Regions from separate parts of the Oceanimonas sp. CAM02 genome, predicted to be linked through region 2. Evidence: predicted binding sites of a transcription regulator. Region 2 holds the regulator's gene; the other holds the start of a gene.
The links. Region 2 encodes NrdR, which represses ribonucleotide reductase genes. Its sites were predicted from a motif close to CACNNTATANNGTG; they were not measured.

Region 1: a site for NrdR is predicted at 1,204-1,217, ahead of nrdA (class 1a ribonucleoside-diphosphate reductase subunit alpha). Genes of this name have one in related genera too.

The regions. Positions count from the first base shown of each region.
Region 1 is NZ_JAWJBK010000011.1:6,950-11,734, forward strand. Features, by position in the region: gene ubiG (bifunctional 2-polyprenyl-6-hydroxyphenol methylase/3-demethylubiquinol 3-O-methyltransferase UbiG) at 136-834, shown strand; gene nrdA (class 1a ribonucleoside-diphosphate reductase subunit alpha) at 1,273-3,546, shown strand; gene nrdB (class Ia ribonucleoside-diphosphate reductase subunit beta) at 3,634-4,767, shown strand; gene yfaE (class I ribonucleotide reductase maintenance protein YfaE) at 4,764-4,785, shown strand, end outside.
Region 2 is NZ_JAWJBK010000040.1:50,752-55,536, forward strand. Features, by position in the region: gene R0I78_RS14260 (amidoligase family protein) at 1-42, opposite strand, end outside; gene R0I78_RS14265 (molecular chaperone TorD family protein) at 45-650, opposite strand; gene glyA (serine hydroxymethyltransferase) at 899-2,152, shown strand; gene nrdR (transcriptional regulator NrdR) at 2,337-2,786, shown strand; gene ribD (bifunctional diaminohydroxyphosphoribosylaminopyrimidine deaminase/5-amino-6-(5-phosphoribosylamino)uracil reductase RibD) at 2,787-3,902, shown strand; gene R0I78_RS14285 (riboflavin synthase) at 3,902-4,555, shown strand; gene ribBA (bifunctional 3,4-dihydroxy-2-butanone-4-phosphate synthase/GTP cyclohydrolase II) at 4,587-4,785, shown strand, end outside.

The DNA.
Region 1 (4,785 bases), on a different contig from region 2:
AGCGTGCCATTCTAGCACAGTTCCGGCACGACGGGAGCACGTCATCGTGACGCCGGCTTTTTCACGGCTGGCGGCTGCCCGCTGCTTGGTTATAATGGCGGCCTTAATACCTTCGGCATGTAAGGCAGCTAGCTCATGAATGTAGATCAACAGGAAATCGAAAAATTTGAGGCCATGGCGTCCCGCTGGTGGGATCTGGACGGCGACTTCAAGCCCCTGCATCAAATCAATCCCCTGCGCCTGGGCTGGATTGCAGACAAGGCAGATGGCCTGTTTGGCAAACAGGTGATCGACATTGGCTGTGGTGGCGGCATTCTCAGCGAAAGCATGGCGCAGGAAGGGGCCGAAGTGACCGGTGTTGATATGGGGCAGGAGCCGCTGGCGGTGGCCCGGCTGCACGCGCTGGAAAGCGGCGTCAGCGTTAACTATCGCCAGGCCACCGCCGAGCAGATGGCGGGCGAGCAACCCGGCCAGTTTGATGTGGTTACCTGTATGGAAATGCTGGAACACGTGCCCGAACCCGCTTCAGTGGTGGCCGCCTGCGCGCAACTGGCCAAACCCGGTGCCAACCTGGTGTTTTCCACCATCAACCGCAACCCCAAGGCCTGGCTGCTGATGATAGCGGCGGCAGAAAACCTGTTCAAAATGGTACCCAAGGGCACCCATGATCACCGCAAGTTTATTCGCCCCGCCGAGCTGTGCCGCTTTATTGAGGCCGCCGGCCTGGTAGTCAAGGACATTCAGGGGGTGGTGTACCGGCCGCTGCAGGGCGATTTCAAACTCAGCCCCGACGCCGGCGTAAACTATATGGTTCACGCCATCAAACCGGTGTAACGAGACGCTGCCGCTCTCAATGCCTTGCTTTTTGTTCGGTCGCATCGGGCGCTGTCAGGCATTGACTCCTGAGTTAAAATCGGCCTTCGTAGCCTGCTGCTGAAAGATCCTGCGGATCCCAACACGGGCTGTTTTTGCAAGCCAAATATTTAAAAAAAGTTTTTTTGCAGGCCATAAAAAGACCACTGTTTTGCTAACGCCAGAATGCCAACGGCACAGAAGTTAGTGAACACACACATAAGACTTGTGCCCACAGATTATCCACAAGGCAGTGGTCTTTTGCATGGGTTGAGAATACCGCCTCAACCCACTATATTGTGCCCATTCCAACGACGACAACTATATGTTGTGTTTTTCTGGTCAGGTAACCACACTATATAGTGTGGCCTGCCGGCACGAAAAATTGCGCCACAACATCACCGGGAGAAGGTTCACCTTATGAACAAACATTTGCTGGTTACCAAACGCGACGGCAACAAGGAGCCTATTGATCTGGACAAGATCCATAGAGTGATCACCTGGGCTGCCGAAGGCCTCGATAATGTTTCTGTTTCTCAGGTGGAGCTGCGCTCTCATATTCAGTTTTACGATGGTATTCGCACCGAAGACATTCATGAAACCATCATCAAAGCGGCAGCCGATCTGATCTCCGAGCAGACTCCCGATTACCAGTATCTGGCCGCCCGCCTGGCCATGTTTCATCTGCGCAAGAAGGCTTATGGCCGTTTTGAGCCGCCCCACTTTTACGATCATGTGGTGCGCCTGACCGAAATGGGCAAATACGACCAGCATATTCTGGCAGACTACAGCCGGGCCGAGCTGGAAACCCTGAACGATCGCCTGCATCACGATCGGGACATGAACTTCTCCTATGCCGCCATCAAGCAGCTGGAAGGCAAATACCTGGTACAGAACCGGGTAACCGGCGATATCTATGAAAGCCCCCAGTTCCTGTACATGCTGGTGGCCGCCTGCCTGTTCTCCAAATACCCGAAAGAGACCCGGCTGGACTATGTGACCCGCTTCTATGATGCCGTGTCCACCTTCAAGATTTCTCTGCCCACGCCCATTATGTCCGGGGTGCGCACCCCTACCCGCCAGTTCAGCTCCTGCGTGCTGATCGAGTGCGGTGACAGCCTCGACTCCATCAACGCCACTTCCGGTGCCATAGTGCGTTATGTGTCCCAGCGTGCCGGCATCGGCATCAACGCCGGTCGTATTCGCGCCCTGGGCAGCCCCATTCGTGGTGGTGAGGCTTTTCATACCGGCTGCATTCCCTTCTACAAGCACTTTCAGACTGCGGTTAAATGCTGCTCTCAGGGCGGTGTGCGCGGTGGTGCCGCGACTTTGTTCTACCCCATGTGGCACCTGGAAGTGGAATCGCTGCTGGTACTGAAAAACAACCGCGGCGTGGAAGAAAACCGCGTACGGCACATGGACTATGGCGTGCAGATTAACCGCCTGATGTATCAGCGCCTGATCAAGGGCGGTGATATCACCCTGTTCAGCCCGTCTGACGTGCCCGGCCTGTATGATGCCTTCTTTGAAGATCAGGCAAAATTTGAACAGCTCTATGTTAAATATGAAGCCGACGACAGCATTCGCAAGCGCACCGTCAAGGCGGTGGAGCTGTTCTCGCTGATGATGCAGGAGCGGGCCGGCACCGGTCGCATCTACGTGCAGAACGTGGATCACTGCAACACCCACAGCCCCTTCGACGCCAAGGTCGCCCCGGTGCGCCAGAGCAACCTGTGCCTGGAAATCGCCCTGCCCACCAAGCCGCTCACCGACATCAACGACGAAGAGGGTGAAATTGCCCTCTGTACCCTGTCAGCCTTTAACCTGGGTGCCATCGACAAGCTGGACGATCTGGAAGGCCTGGCCGATCTGGCCGTGCGTGCCCTTGACGCCCTGCTCGATTATCAGGACTACCCTCTGCTGGCAGCACAGAAAGGCTCCATGAACCGCCGTACTCTGGGCATTGGCGTGATCAACTATGCCTATTACCTGGCAAAAAACGGCGTAAAATACTCAGACGGCAGTGCCATCGGCCTTACTCACAAAACCTTTGAAGCCATTCAGTACTATCTGCTGAAAGCGTCGGTACAGCTGGCCAAAGAGTTTGGCCCCTGCCCGGCCTTTAATGAAACCACCTATGCTCAGGGCATTTTACCCATCGATACCTATAAGAAGGATCTCGATGTCATCTGCCAGGAGCCGCTGCATCTGGACTGGGAGGCGCTGCGGGAAGAGATCAAAACCACAGGCCTGCGCAACAGTACCCTGACAGCCCTGATGCCGTCCGAGACCTCCAGCCAGATCTCCAATGCCACCAACGGCATAGAGCCGCCCCGTGGTCTGGTGTCGGTCAAGGCGTCCAAAGACGGTATTCTCAAGCAGGTGGTGCCGGAATATGAGCGCCTCAAGGGTCAGTATGAGCTGCTGTGGCAGATGCCCGCCAACGACGGCTACCTGCAACTGGTGGGCGTGATGCAAAAGTTTGTGGATCAGGCCATTTCTGCCAATACCAACTATGATCCGTCGCGCTTTGAGGGCGGCCGTGTGCCCATGAAGCAACTGCTTAAAGATCTGCTCACGGCTTATAAATTTGGCCTCAAGACCCTGTATTACCATAACACCCGTGATGGTGCCGCTGACGCCCAGAACGATATGCAGGAAGATGATTGTGCCGGTGGTGCCTGCAAGATTTAAGGCGTCATCACTGTCAACTTATCAAGGCGGGAATCATTCCCGCCTCTTGTGCGCAGCCTGTGCGCCTTGGATTGCGGAACGAGAAAAATGTCTTACACCACTTTCAGTCAAATTCAGAATGATCATATGAAAGAGCCCATGTTCTTCGGTAACCCGGTGAACGTGGCCCGTTATGATCAACAAAAATATGAAATTTTTGAAAAGCTGATCGAAAAACAGCTGTCTTTTTTCTGGCGTCCGGAAGAAGTGGATGTATCTCAGGACAGAATCGACTACCAGGCACTGCCGGATCATGAGAAACATATTTTTATCAGCAACCTGAAATATCAGACACTGCTTGACTCCATTCAGGGCCGCAGCCCTAACGTGGCCATGTTGCCACTGGTATCTATTCCTGAGCTTGAGACCTGGATTGAAACCTGGGCTTTCTCCGAAACCATTCACTCCCGCTCTTACACCCATATTATTCGTAATATCGTTAACAACCCGGCCACCGTGTTCGACGATATCGTGGCCAACGAGCACATTCAAAAGCGCGCCAAGGACATTGCCCGCTATTACGACGAGCTGATTGAGTACACCAACTTTTACCATCTTTATGGTGAAGGCGAGCACGAGATTAAAGGCCAGAAAGTACAGGTTAACTTGTATGAGCTGAAGAAAAAGCTCTATCTGTGTCTGATGTGCGTCAATGCCCTGGAAGCCATTCGCTTTTACGTCAGCTTTGCCTGTTCGTTTGCCTTTGCCGAGCGTGAGCTGATGGAAGGCAACGCCAAAATCATCAAGCTGATTGCACGGGACGAAGCGCTGCACCTGACCGGCACTCAGCATATGCTCAATATTCTGCGCAGCGGCGATGACGATCCTGACATGGCGCAGGTAGCCAAAGACTGCGAGCAGGAGTGTTTTGATCTGTTCAAGGCTGCCGCCATTCAGGAAAAGGAATGGGCCGCCTATTTGTTTAAAGATGGCTCCATGATAGGCCTGAACAAAGACATTCTGTGCCAGTATGTGGAATACATCACCAACCTGCGCATGCAGGCGGTAGGACTGGAGCCGGCCTTTGAGGGTGCCAAGCAAAACCCTATTCCCTGGATTAATGCCTGGTTGTCGTCTGATAACGTACAGGTGGCTCCTCAGGAGGTAGAAGTCAGCTCCTATCTGGTGGGTCAGATTGACTCACACGTCAGCCATGACGATCTGGGTGATTTTGAGCTGTGAGCAAGGTACACACTCAAG
Region 2 (4,785 bases):
ACCCTGAGTAGTCGTCAGTTGCGGGGGCATGGCAAGTGGCATCGTTACTCCGCTACGTTGTTGAGATAGTGCAGATCCATGATAAACACCGCCTGCAGCAGGGCAGCCGCGGCAGCATAAAAGCCGTTATGGTCACGCTCGCTGCAACCGGTAACAAACGCAGGCAGCCAGTCAATCAGCAGGGTGTTGGCCAGCTCTCTTTGCTGATCCAGCAGCGCCAGGCGGCTCTTCTCGTCGCCGGCTTCGGCAGCGGCCATGGCCAGGGTACCCATCATTTCCAGCTGGTTACACACATGCAGCGGATCATCATCGGCAAGGCCGGTGCCGTGTTGTTTAAGCAGCATGCTCATTAACAGCAGGTTATCTTGTGATGCTTCACTCAGGTGCTGAGTGTCGAGCAAGGGCGGGCTGGCCGTAAGCGCCTGATAACGGCCGGCCAGCGCGTCGTGCTGTGCCTGCTCAGCCTGCTGGCGAAAGGCTTCTGTGGCTTCGGTGAGCGGATCCAGGGTGGCAAGACTGTCAAGAAAGCGGTGCATGTCGTAGCCACCAAAGTCATTGAGGTCGTCTTTGCTGAGGGGGGCGGCAAACAGGGCGGTAAACCAGTGATACAGCTCTGCCCGGCGCTGGGAAGTAACTCTGAACGCTTGCATAATCCCCTTTTACTCGTGATGCGGCCCAGACGGGCGGTAAATCGAAACAATATTCTATCGGGTTTACCGGTCAACGTCATACCCGGTAAAACACTTGATTTGTTAAAGTTGAGTTAAACTTTATGTGAAGTTTTCAACATAAATGGTAAAAAAAACGTTTAAGCCGGGCTTCAGGGCTAGGCCGGATTGTCGCTTGGGGGTACAATTTGGCTTTCAGTGACAATCCCCCCATGAGTCAGGAGAGACGGATGTTAAAGCGTGAGATGAATATCGCCGATTATGATCCCCAGCTGTGGCAAGCCATCAGTGATGAAACCGTGCGTCAGGAAGAGCACATTGAGCTGATTGCTTCCGAGAACTACACCAGCCCGCGGGTGATGCAGGCGCAGGGTTCTCAGCTGACCAACAAATACGCCGAAGGCTATCCGGCCAAGCGTTTCTACGGTGGCTGTGAATACGTGGATCAGGTAGAAGAGCTGGCCATAGCGCGTGTCAAAGAGCTGTTTGGCGCCACCTGGGCTAACGTTCAGCCGCACTCCGGCTCTCAGGCCAACTCCGCTGTTTTTCTGGCGCTGGTCAAGCCCGGCGATACCGTGATGGGCATGAACCTGGCTCACGGTGGTCACCTGACTCACGGCTCTCCCGCCAACTTTTCCGGCAAGCTGTATAACATCATTCCCTACGGCATTAACGAGCAGGGCGTGATCGATTATGAAGAAATGGAGCGCCTGGCGGTTGAGCACAAGCCGAAGATGATCATCGGCGGCTTCTCTGCCTTCTCCGGCATTGTAGACTGGGCCCGCATGCGCGAAATTGCCGACAAAGTGGGTGCCTGGTTTATGGTCGACATGGCTCACGTAGCCGGTCTGATTGCCGCCGGTGTTTACCCCAGCCCGCTGCCTCATGCTCATGTGGTGACCTCTACCACCCACAAGACCCTGGCTGGTCCTCGTGGCGGTATTATTCTGTCTGCTGCCAACAACGAAGAGCTGGAAAAGAAACTGAACTCTGCTGTTTTCCCCGGTGGTCAGGGCGGCCCCCTGATGCACGTGATTGCTGCCAAGGCCGTGGCCTTTAAAGAAGCGCTGGAGCCCGAGTTCAAGGAATATCAGGCGCAGGTAGTGAAAAACGCCCAGGCCATGGCCGACGAGTTCCAGAAGCGTGGTTTCAAGGTGGTATCCGGCGGCACTCACAACCACCTGTTCCTGCTGGATCTGATCGACAAGGACATCACCGGTAAGGAAGCCGATGCCGCTCTGGGACGCGCCTTTATTACCGTAAACAAGAACGCCGTGCCCAATGATCCGCGTTCTCCGTTTGTGACCTCCGGCATTCGCATCGGTACTCCTGCCGTTACCCGCCGTGGCTTTAAAGAAGCCGACGTGCGCCAGCTGGCCGGTTGGATCTGCGATGTGCTGAGCAACATCAACGACGACGCCACCATCGCCAGCGTAAAAGAGCAGGTGCTGGACATCTGCCGTCGCCACCCGGTTTACGCGTAACACGCACCGGGATTAGGGACTAAACCCAGGGAATAGTGAATAGGGAGTAGCAACTCCCCCACTATTCCCCATTCCCGCTTCACAATTCCCTGCTCCCCATTCCCTTCCTTCACAATTCCCCGCTTTTAAAACATCCCCCGCTTCTTTACACTAACAGCCGATTAACAGGCCCTGCGGAGGCTTTATGCACTGCCCCTTTTGTAACGCAACTGAAACCAAGGTCATCGACTCCCGTCTGGTGGGCGATGGCTTGCAGGTGCGCCGGCGGCGGGAGTGCAATGCCTGCAGGGAGCGTTTCACCACCTTTGAAACCGCCGAGCTGGTAATGCCGCGCATTATTAAAAGCAGCGGCATTCGCGAACCCTTTAACGAAGACAAGCTGGAAGCCGGCATGCAGCGGGCGCTGGAAAAGCGTCCGGTGAGCACCGAGGCCATAGAGCAGTCGGTGAGTCGCATCAAGTCGCGGCTGCGGGCCACCGGTGAGCGAGAAGTAAAATCGGAGCTGGTGGGCAACCTGGTGATGGACGAGCTTAAACAGCTCGACAAGGTGGCTTACATTCGTTTTGCATCCGTGTATCGTTGTTTTGAGGATCTGCGTCAGTTTGGCGAAGAAATAGCCCGCCTGGAGCAATAAGTGTTCACACCCCAAGATGCGCACTGGATGGCCAGAGCGCTTGAGCTGGCCCGTCGTGGCCGCTATACCACCAGCCCCAATCCGGCGGTGGGCTGCGTGATCGTGAAAGACGACCACATTGTCGGCGAAGGCTTTCATCAGCGCGCCGGCGGCCCCCATGCGGAAGTGTTTGCCCTGCGGGCCGCCGGTGGCGCAGCCCGCGGTGCCACTGCTTATGTGACCCTGGAGCCCTGCTCTCATTATGGCCGCACGCCACCCTGTGCTCAGGGCCTGATTGACGCCGGTGTGGCCCGGGTGGTGGCCGCCATGGTGGATCCCAACCCCCAGGTGGCGGGCCGGGGCCTGGCTATGCTGCGCGAGGCGGGCATAGCAGCCGAAGCCGGCCTGATGACCCAGGAAGCGGAAGCGGTGAATGTAGGCTTTTTGCACCGCATGCGCACACGCCGGCCCTTTGTCACCTTAAAGCTTGCCGCCAGCCTGGATGGTCGCACCGCACTGGCCAATGGTGAAAGCAAATGGATCACCGGCCCCGCTGCCCGGCGCGATGTGCAGCGCCACCGGGCGCAAAGCTGCGCCATTCTTTCCGGTGCCGATACCGTATTAATGGACAATGCCGCGCTGAATGTGCGCTGGCAGGAGCTGCCCGGCTCACTGCAGCAACACTACCCCGAAGCTGAGCTGCGCCAGCCGCTGCGCATCATTATTGATACGCAAAACCGCTTGCATGCCGGCCTGCGCCTGTTTGCTCAGCCCGGCCCCGTATTGCTGCTGCGGAGCAAGGTCACCGGTGGTTTTAGCGAGCAAGTAGAAGAATGCCTGCTGCCGTTAAGCGATCATGGCAAGCTGGATCTGGCGTTGCTGCTGGACGAGCTGGGCCGGCGACAGCTGAACCATCTGTGGGTAGAGGCGGGGGCCACGCTTGGGGGCGCGCTGTTTGCGGCCGGACTGGTGAATGAGCTGATTTTGTATCAGGCCCCCATGCTGATGGGCAACCCGGCCCGGGGCCTGCTGGCGCTGCCGGAATTTACCGTCATGAGTCAGCCGCCTCGGCTGGCATGGCAGGACAGCCGCTTTGTGGGTGACGATCTTAAACTGACTGCAAGAGTAACCGACTGATGTTTACCGGTATTGTTGAAGCCACCGGCACCCTGGCCGCCATTGAGCGAAAGAGTGCCTCCTCGGTGATCCGCATTCATTGTCCGGCGTTGGATTTATCTGATGTGGCACTGGGTGATTCCATTGCCACCAACGGCGTGTGCCTCACCGTGACCGAGCTTGGCAAAGATTATTATTGCGCTGATGTTTCGGCAGAAACCATTGCCCGCACCGGCTTTGCCGATTACCAGACGGGGCAGGCGGTCAATCTGGAAAAAGCCCTGTTGCCCACCACCCGCCTGGGCGGCCATCTGGTGTCGGGTCATGTGGATGGCGTGGGACGGATCACCAAAAAAGCCAAGGTAGGATTTGCCATTGAGCTGTGGGTTGACGCACCCGAGGCGCTGGCCCGCTATATTGCCGAAAAAGGCTCCATCACGGTAGATGGCATCAGCCTCACAGTAAATGCGGTATCAGGCGCGGCCTTTAAATTGACGCTGGTACCCCATACATTAAACAACACCACGCTGAATGACTGGCAGGTTGGCCGCAGTGTTAACCTGGAAGTAGATTTGATTGCCCGCTATCTGGAGCGCCTGCTGAGTGCCGATGCGCCGCCAGCGTCCGGCGGGCTGACGCTGGCGACTCTGGCCGCCAGCGGATTTGTAAAGTAAGCGGCTTAGCGAATTAACCAAGGGGAACATCATGGCCTTAAGTAGTACCCAGGAAATCATCGACGACATTCGTCAGGGCAAAATGGTCATTCTGATGGATGACGAAGACAGAGAAAATGAAGGCGATCTGATCATGGCCGCCGAGCATGTGCGTCCGGAAGATATCAATTTTATGGCCAAATATGGTCGTGGCCTGATCTGTCTGACCCTGACCGAAGCCCGTTGTCGTC